2 regions of the Micromonospora sp. NBC_00898 genome follow, and region 1 is predicted to be linked to the other one. Evidence: riboswitches for the same ligand, from Rfam matches in the RefSeq annotation. Region 1 holds a riboswitch; the other holds the start of a gene.

Region 1 (4,400 bases):
ACCGCGTCGCAGCCCAACTCCATCGCGAGCGCCGCGTCGGAGGCGGTGCCGATGCCGGCGTCGAGGATGACCGGCACGTCGACGCCCTGCCGGATCAGCCGGATGTGGTGCGGGTTGGTCACGCCCAACCCGGAACCGATCGGCGCGCCGGCCGGCATCACCGCCGCGCAGCCCGCGTCGGCCAACCGCCGGGCCAGGATCGGGTCGTCGGACGTGTACGGCAGCACGGTGAACCCGTCGGCGACCAGCTCCTCGGCGGCGCGCAGCAGCTCCACCCCGTCGGGCAGCAGCGTGCGCTCGTCGCCGATCACCTCCAGCTTCACCCAGTCGGTGTCGAACGCCTCCCGGGCCAGGTGGGCCACCTTCACCGCCTCGGCGGCGGTGTGGCAGCCGGCGGTGTTCGGCAGCAGCTTCACCCCGCACCGGTCCAGCAGGTCGAGCAACCCGCCGCCGGTGCCGGGGGCGGTGTCGACCCGGCGCAGCGCGAGGGTGACCAGTTCCGTGCCGGAGGCGCGGATCGCCTCCTCCAGCACGTGCAGGTTGGCCGCGCCGCCGGTTCCGAGGATCAGCCGGGACCCGAACGTCTCACCGGCGATCGTGCAGCTCACCGAGCTCACCCGCCCTGGGCGGCGCTGAGCACCTCGACCCGGTCGCCGTCCCGCAGCACCGTCGCCGGCCAGCCGCCCCGCGGCACCACCTCGCCGTTGACCGCGACGGCGAGCCCGCGCCGCTGGTCGGTGACCTCCCGCACCACGTCGGCCACGGTCGACCCGCCGGGCAGCTCACGCCCGGCGCCGTTGACGATCAGTTCCACGTTCGCTCCTCCTCGGCGGTGAACCGGTCGGGGGTGAAGGGGGCGAGCAGTGGATCCGCCTCCCCGGTGACGATCAGCTCGGTGACCAGGTCGGCGGTGACCGGGGTGAGCACGATGCCGTGCCGGTGGTGCCCGGTGGCGGCGAGCACGCCGGGCCGGCCGGGCAGCGGCCCGATGATCGGCGCGTTGTCCGGCGTACCGGGGCGCAGTCCGGCGGACGCCTCCACCAGGTCGTACTCGGCCAGCTCGGGCACCAGGTCGACGGCGGCCCGCAGCAGCCGCAGCACCGCGCCGGCGGTCACCTCGGTGTCGGCGCGCTCCTCGACGGTCGCCCCGACCACCACCTCGCCGCTGTTCCGGGGCACCAGGTAGACCGCCTCGCCGTCCGCGTACCCCCGGATCACGTGGCGGAAGCCCGGCGCGCCGCGATCGGGCGCGCGGAGCCGGAGCACCTGGCCCTTCACCGGCCGGACCGGCAGCCCGGTCAGCGCCGCCGCCCCGCAGCCGGCCGCCACCACGGTGACGCCCGCGTCCACGTCGGACAGCTCGGCGACCCGGCCCGGCCGCAGCGTCGCCCCGGCCCGCTCGGCCGCCGCCCGCAGCGCGGCGACCAGCCGCCGCGGGTCGACCTGGTGGTCGCCGGGGGCGGCCGCGCCGCCGCGCACCCGCGTCGCGAGCGCCGGCTCGCGGTCCCGCAGCTCCGAGGGGCGCAGCGGCGTGATCGGCAGCCCCAGCCCCTGCTGGTACGACCACAGCCGCCGCGCCTCCGCCAGGTCGTCGCCGGTGAGCCCGACCACCAGGGTGCCCTCGGTGCGGTACCCGAATCCGGCGCCGGCGGCCCCGGCCAACTCGGTGGCGAAGCCCGGCCAGCGGGCGGCGGACTCGGCGAGCAGCCCGGTCAGCTCGTGCTCCCCGAAGTACGCCTCAGCGACCGGCGCGAGCATCCCGGCCGCGACGTGCGACGCCCCGGAACCCGGCGCCGGATCGTGCACGACCACCCGCAGCCCGCGCGACGCGCAGCGCCAGGCGATCGCCAGCCCGACCGGTCCCGCCCCCACCACGGCGACGTCCGGCCGGCCGGCGCCCGTCGTGCCGGGCCGCCTCCCGCTCAGCACGTCAGCGCCCCGAGCAGCTTCGCCGTCGCCCGAGCGGGGTCGGCCGCCCCGGAGACCGCGCCGACCACCGCCACCCCGTAGGCCCCGGCGGCCCGCAGCGCGGGCACCGACGCGGCGGTCACCCCGCCGATCGCTATCACCGGCACCGCCACAGACTCGGCGACCGCGCGCACCCCCTGGGCGCCGATCGGGTCGGGCAGGCCGCTCTTGGTGCTGGTCGCGTGGCAGGGGCCCACGCCCAGGTAGCTGGCCCCCGCCGCGACCGCCTCGACGGCGCTGCCCGGCGCGCGGGCGGTCGCCCCAAGCACGGCGGCGGAGCCGAGCACCCGACGGGCCGCCCGCACCGGCAGGTCCTCCGCGCCGACGTGCCCACCGGCGGCGCCCACCGCGAGCGCCACGTGCAGCCGGTCGTTGACCAGGCACGTCGCCCCGTACGGCCGGCAGAGCGCGACCACCCGGCGGGCCAACTCGTACGCCTGGCGGTCGGTGGCGTCGTCCTCGACGCGGACCTGGACGACCAGCTCGGCGCGGGCGACCGGCAGGGCGGCGCGCAGCACGCCGAGCGGGTCCCGCCCGGGCCGGGTGTCGGTGATCAGATGCAGGCGTCCCAGGGACGGCACGGCAAACTCCTCCCTGCGCCGGCATTACCCGGATCAGGTTCGACGGTCGGGGGCTTCAGCCCCCCTCTCAGCCCGGTGCACCGGACTCCCGTGGGTCACTTGAGGCCTACCGTACGACGTTCCCTCGGATCCGCCAAGGGCGGGTGGCGGCTTTTCCCACGAACCGTCCGAACCCGACGGTGGGGGCAGCGCGTCACCGCCCGGTCACGCCATGCTGTCTGGATGCCCTCGACCGCACGTACGCCCCGGCGGTTGTCGTTCCTGCCGTTCCGGGGCGGCGCCGCCTACCTGTGGGGCGGCCGACCTCCTCGCCCGCGACGCACCGGTCACCGTGCACGCCGCACGGCCGCCCACGCCGCGCGCCACATGCGCACGCGCGGCGGGGTGGGGCGGGGCGGGGTGGGGTGGGGTGGGGTGGGGACAGCATGGTGCCCCGGCACCGTCGGGCGGTGCCGGGGCAGTTGAGGGGCGGCGAGGGCGGGCTCAGAGGATGGCGTCGAGGCCGTCCAGGTCCTCGTCGGTGGGCTGCCAGGTGCCCGCCTCGGCGTTGGCGCGTACCTGCTCGGGCGTGGTGGCGCCGGCGATCACCGAGGTCACCGCCGGTCGGGCGGCCAGCCCGCCGATGGCCACCTGGAGCATGCTGATCCCGCGCTCCGCGGCGTACGCCTCGATCGCCTCGATGGTGTCCCAGTCCGCTGCGGCCAGGCGCTGCGCGTACCGGCCGCCGCCGGAGAGCCGGCTGCCGGCGGGCGGTGCCTCGTTGCGCTTGTACTTGCCGGTGAGCAGCCCGTTGGCGAGCGGGAAGAACGGCAGCATGCCGAGGCCGAACCGCTCGCACGCCGGAATGACCTCGGTCTCGACGGACCGCTCCAGCAGGCTGTAGTGGTTCTGTGCGGAAATGAACCGGGCCCGCCCCTGGGAGGAGGCGGTCCAGTCGGCGTCGGCGATCTGCCAGCCGGCGAAGTTGGAGTTGCCGAGGTAGCGGACCTTGCCGGCGCGGACCAGGTCGTCCAGAGCGGCGAGGGTTTCGTCGATCGGGGTGCCCAGGTCGGGCTCGTGCATCTGGTACAGGTCGATGTGGTCGGTGCCGAGCCGGCGCAGCGACGCCTCGACCGCGCGGGCGATGTACCGCCGGGAACCGCGGGCGCCGAAGTCCGGCCCGTTCATGCCGTGCATGTCCATGCCGAACTTGGTGGCGACCACCACGTCGTCCCGGCGACCCTTGAGCGCCTGGCCGAGCAGTTCCTCGGAGCCGCCCTGCGGCTCGCCGTAGATGTCGGCGGTGTCGAAGAAGTTGATTCCGGCGTCGAGGGCGGCGTCGACGACCGCCCGGGTGCCGTCGAGGTCGAGCTTGCGGCCGAAGTTGTTGCAGCCGATGCCGACCACGGACACCACGAGTCCGGAGTCGCCCAGCCGGCGGTAGGTCATCTCAGTCACGAGATCCACCCTATGCCCGCCCGTCCGGCGACCGGCCCGGGAGTGGTCACCGCACGTCCCAGACCGGCTCCGCCGTTTCCACCACCTCGCCGTCGCCGCCGAACAGCACGAAACGGTCGAAGGAGCGGGTGAACCAGCGGTCGTGGGTCACCGCGATCACGGTCCCCTCGAACGCGGTCAGCCCCGCTTCCAGGGCCTCGGCGGAGGCCAGGTCGAGGTTGTCCGTCGGCTCGTCGAGCAGCAGCAGGGTCGCCCCGGACAGCTCCAGCAGCAGCACCAGGAACCGCGCCTGCTGCCCGCCGGAGAGGGTGCCGAAGCGCTGGTCGCCCTGGCCCGCCAGCTCGTACCGGCTGAGCGCGGCCATGGCCGCGTGCCGGTCCATCCCGGCGCGGTGCTCGTCGCCCCGCCACAGGA
Region 2 (4,400 bases), 710 kb from region 1:
CAGCGCGCCGATGGCGAACCGGGCTGGCGCCTTCGCGTTCTGAATCAGCGCGTCGGCCAGGTCGGTCGGGTCGGTGGTGGCGAAGACGATCACGCCGGGCAGCGCCACCGCGAGCATCCGCAGCACCAGCCCGAGCGCGGTCAGCAGCACCCCGGACGTCACCGTCACCGGCCCGGCCTCGACCAGCACCCGGCCCGACCGGTCCGCGGCGAACAGCACCAGCGTGACCACGATGCCGGCGGCGCCGGCCAGCAGCGGCCAGGCCCGCCGGGCCAGCACCCGGTAACGCACGCCGAACAGCGGCAGCACGGCCAGCTCGATCGCGATGGCGATCGCCGGGGCCACCGGGTCCAGGGTGGCGATCAGGACGACCGAGAAGACCAGCGCGGCGGCCAGCTTCGCCACCGGATTGCGCCGGGCCAGCGGCGCCCCGGGCGCGGCGACCGGCTCGATGACGATCATGCCGGGTGCTCCAGGGTGACGGTGCGGTCGGGGCTGGTGTTGGGTGCGGCGCCGGTCGTCATCGGCGTTCCAGGGTGACGGTGCGGTCCGCCAGTGCGGCGACGAAGTCCGGGTCGTGGGTGACGGTGACGACGCCGTGCCCGGCGTCGCGCAGCTCGGCGAAGAGGTCGACCAGTTCCCGCCAGGTCCGCCGGTCCTGGCCGAAGGTGGGTTCGTCGCAGATGAGCAGGCGGGGCGCGGTGGCGAGGGCCGTCGCCACGCTCAGCCGCCGTGCCTCGCCACCCGAGAGGGTGTACGGGTTGGCGCGGGCCAGCTTCGCCAGCCGGAGCCGCTCCAGCAGCGTGTCCACGGTGGCCTTGACGGCGGCTTCGGGCTGGCCGGTCCGGCGGGGGCCGAGCGCCAGCTCGTCGAAGACGGTGCCGGTGACGAACTGGTGCTCCGGGTCCTGGAAGACGGAGCCGATCCGCCCGGCCAGGGCGGGTGCCCGCCAGCGGTGCGGGGGAGTGCCCGCGTCCCGACCGGTGAGGGCGGCGGTGGCGGTGGCCGTGCCGGTGCCGGGGCGGAGCAGGCCGCCGAGGAGCAGGGCCAGGGTGGACTTGCCGGCGCCGTTGGGGCCGAGCACGGCGAGCGCCTCGCCGGCCCGTACGGAAAGGTCGGCGGGGGCCAGCCGGGGTGGCAGGCCGAGCCGGTCGGCGGTGATCAGCGGCTCGCCGGCCGGCGCGGTCGCGTGCCGGGGCGGCACGGTCCGACCCGGCACCCAGACGCCCTCGGCGGCGAGCGCGTCGCCGTGCGCGGCGAAGACCGCGGCGGGCGGTCCGTCGGCGCGGACCCCGCCGCCGGGTTCGAGGACGACCACCCGGTCGACCAGCGGCAGCGCCTCGGCGACCCGGTGCTCGACCAGGATCAGCGTGGTGTCGGCGTCGAGGGCGGCCGCGACGGCCCGGCGGACCAGCGCCCCGCCGGCCGGGTCGAGGTTGGCGGTGGGCTCGTCGAGCAGCAGCAGCGTGGGCCGCAGGGCCAGCGCCCCGGCCAGGGCGAGCCGCTGCTGCTCGCCGCCGGAGAGCGCGGCGGTGGGCCGGTCCCGGTGGTAGGGGAAGCCGACCCGGCGCAGCGCCTCGTCCACCCGGGGCCAGATCTCGTCGGCCGGTACGCCGCGGTTCTCCAGCCCGAACGCGACGTCGTCGCCGCAGCGGGCCATCACCAGCTGGGTTTCCGGGTCCTGGAAGACGATGCCGACGCGTTCCCGGGCCTTGCGCGGGTCGAGCCCGTCGACCTCGACGGTGCCCTCCTGCTCACCGGAGTCCTCCGCCAGCAGCCCGGCCAGCGCGCCCAGCAGCGTGCTCTTCCCCGCCCCGGACGGCCCGAGCAGCAGCACCCGCTCCCCGGCCTCGACCCGGAGATCGACCCCCCGCACCGCCCACGCCTTCCGCCCGGCGTGCCGCCACCCGAACCCCCGCAGCTCCACCGCACTCACCCGCGCCCCACCCCCTCCGGTCCGGTGATCATGAAGTTGTCGTCGCGACACGCCGCGCCGGAGGACAACAACTTCATGATCAACGCGGACTCCGGGTGGCGGGTGGCGGTCAGACGGCGGCGCGTTCGCGGCCGGCGGGGAAGCGGTCGAGGACGCCGGTGGTGGCGAGGGCGCGGGTGAGGGCGATGCTGCCGAGGCCGGCCACGATCAGGGAACTGACGGCGGTGATCAGGATGTAGGGGAGGCGGAAGCTGCCCCAGGCGGTGTCCGGGTACCAGACGAAGACGTCGTAGATCGAGGCGGCGAGCCCGGCGAGGGTGGCCCCGAGCAGCGCCACCGGCAGCCGGTAGTTGCGGTACCCGAAGGCCGCGAAGGCGAGTTCGGCCGCCGCCGCCTCCAGCGGGCCCTGCACGACCAGCGTCCAGCCCCAGCTGCTGCCGAGCGCCACGGAGACCAGGGCGGCGAAGGTGAGCGTGAAGAACGCGGCGCCGGGCTTGCGGATGATCAGCGCGCCGAGCACGGCCGGCACCAGCCAGACGCCGTACAGGACGGCCCGGCCGGGCAGCGGGATGGCGTCCGCCGGCCCGTTCCACAGCAGGCCCCAGGCCCAGAAGATGACGCCGAAGGCCACCCCGAGCACCGAGGCGATGACGATGTCGATGGTGCGCCACCGGTTGGCGGTGTTGTCCATGGTTGCTCCCAGTCCAGTGAAACGAACCAGGAGAAGACGCACGCCGCGCCCGGTGTCACCGGACGGCGGCGCGGCTGGAGGTCGACCGAACTCCCTGCGCTGGCATTACCCAGATCAGGTTCGAGGGTCTGCGGGCGGTGCCCGCACTCTCAGCGCTGTGCGCTCCCCTGTCGGATGTGAAGTTGTCTCGGCAGACGCTAGCACCGACCGGGGGTGTCGGCCCAGCAGGGCGGTCGCGCCTCCGGCCGCCGCCCGGCCCGCTGGGTAGGGTGACGATCATGCGGGTCGACGCGCGAGGTATGACGTTCGAGGTACGCACCGGCGGTCCCGAGGGCGGCGTACCCGTCCTGCTGCTGCACGGGTTCCCGCAGCACGGCGGCGAGTGGGACGACGTGGTGCCCGCGCTGCACGCCGCCGGGCTGCGGACGTACGCGCTGGACCAGCGGGGTTACGCACCGGGCGCGCGGCCGGCGGCGGTCGAGGCGTACCGGATCCCGGAGCTGGTGGCCGACGCGGCGGCGGTGCTCGACGCGCTGGGGGTGGCGTCCGCACACGTGGTGGGGCACGACTGGGGGTCGATCGTGGCGTGGGGTCTCGCCGCCGTGCACCCGGAGCGGGTACGCACCCTCACCGCGGTCTCGGTGCCGCACCCGGCCGCGATGGGGCACGCGCTCGCCACCGACCCGCGGCAGAAGGCCCGGTCGTCCTACATCGCGCTGTTCCGCAAGCCCGGCAAGGCCGAGAAGGTGCTGCTCGCCCTGAACGCCGCCGCGCTGCGCAAGCTGCTCGGCGGGGTGGGCGACGCGGCGCGGGTGGCCCGCTACGCCGACCCGATGCGCGAGCCGGGCGCGCTGACCGTCGCGCTGAACTGGTACCGGGCTATGTCGGGGGCCGACATGAAGGCCGTCGGCCCGGTGGCCGTGCCGACCACCTTCGTCTGGAGCGACCGGGACATCGCGATCGGCCGGACCGCCGCCGAGGCCTGCGCGACCCACGTCACCGGCGACTACCGCTTCGTCGAACTCGCCGGCGTCACCCACTGGATCCCCGACGAGGCGCCCGGCCCGCTCGCCGAGGCGATCCTCGCCCGGGCCGCCGCGTGATCGCGACGCCCGCGCCGGCCCGGCCGCACACCCGCGCGTCGCTCGCCGCGCAGTTCCACGAACTCGGCGTACGCCCCGGCGGTGTGCTCCTGGTGCACGCGGCGCTGCGCCCCCTCGGCTTCGTCTGCGGCGGCCCGGAGGCGATCGTGCGGGCCCTGCGGGACGTGCTGGGCCCGGACGGGACGGTCGTCGTGCCCACCCACACCCCGGAGAACAGCGACCCGGCCGGCTGGAACAACCCGCCCGTGCCGCAGGACTGGTGGCCGGTGATCCGGGCGGAGCTGCCCGGCTTCGACCCGGCGCTGACGCCGAGCCGGTTCATGGGCACGCTCGCGGAGCAGGTGCGCACCTGGCCGGGCGCGCTGCGCAGCGACCACCCGCAGGTCTCCTTCGCCGCGCTCGGCCCGGCCGCCGGACGGATCGTCGCCGACCACACCCTGACCGACATGCTGGGCGAGGGCTCCCCGCTGGCCCGGCTCCACGACCTCGACGCCGACGTGCTGCTGCTCGGCGTCGACCACGGCTCGAACACCTCCCTGCACCTGGCCGAGTACCGCTGGCCGGCGGCGCCGAGGGCGCGGGTGGGGGCCGCCGTGCGCACCGGCGACGACGGCCGGGAGTGGGTGTGGTGGGACGACGTGGACCTGGACGAGAGCGACTTCGCCCGGCT

The links. A riboswitch is a leader RNA that binds a small molecule or an ion and turns the genes downstream of it on or off. The one in region 1 is predicted to bind thiamine pyrophosphate.
Region 2: linked by a shared signal. The riboswitch ahead of OG799_RS00455 (ECF transporter S component) and the one ahead of thiE (thiamine phosphate synthase) in region 1 are both predicted to bind thiamine pyrophosphate.

What each region holds. Positions count from the first base shown of each region.
Region 1 is NZ_CP108775.1:6,717,430-6,721,829, reverse strand. Features, by position in the region: gene OG799_RS32745 (thiazole synthase) at 1-608, opposite strand, end outside; gene thiS (sulfur carrier protein ThiS) at 614-814, opposite strand; gene thiO (glycine oxidase ThiO) at 805-1,929, opposite strand; gene thiE (thiamine phosphate synthase) at 1,923-2,549, opposite strand; TPP riboswitch at 2,543-2,650, opposite strand; gene OG799_RS32725 (aldo/keto reductase) at 3,033-3,995, opposite strand; gene OG799_RS32720 (ABC-F family ATP-binding cassette domain-containing protein) at 4,033-4,400, opposite strand, start outside.
Region 2 is NZ_CP108775.1:91,564-95,963, forward strand. Features, by position in the region: gene OG799_RS00445 (energy-coupling factor transporter transmembrane component T family protein) at 1-462, opposite strand, end outside; gene OG799_RS00450 (ABC transporter ATP-binding protein) at 521-1,936, opposite strand; gene OG799_RS00455 (ECF transporter S component) at 2,046-2,627, opposite strand; TPP riboswitch at 2,701-2,806, opposite strand; gene OG799_RS00460 (alpha/beta fold hydrolase) at 2,906-3,730, shown strand; gene OG799_RS00465 (aminoglycoside N(3)-acetyltransferase) at 3,727-4,400, shown strand, end outside.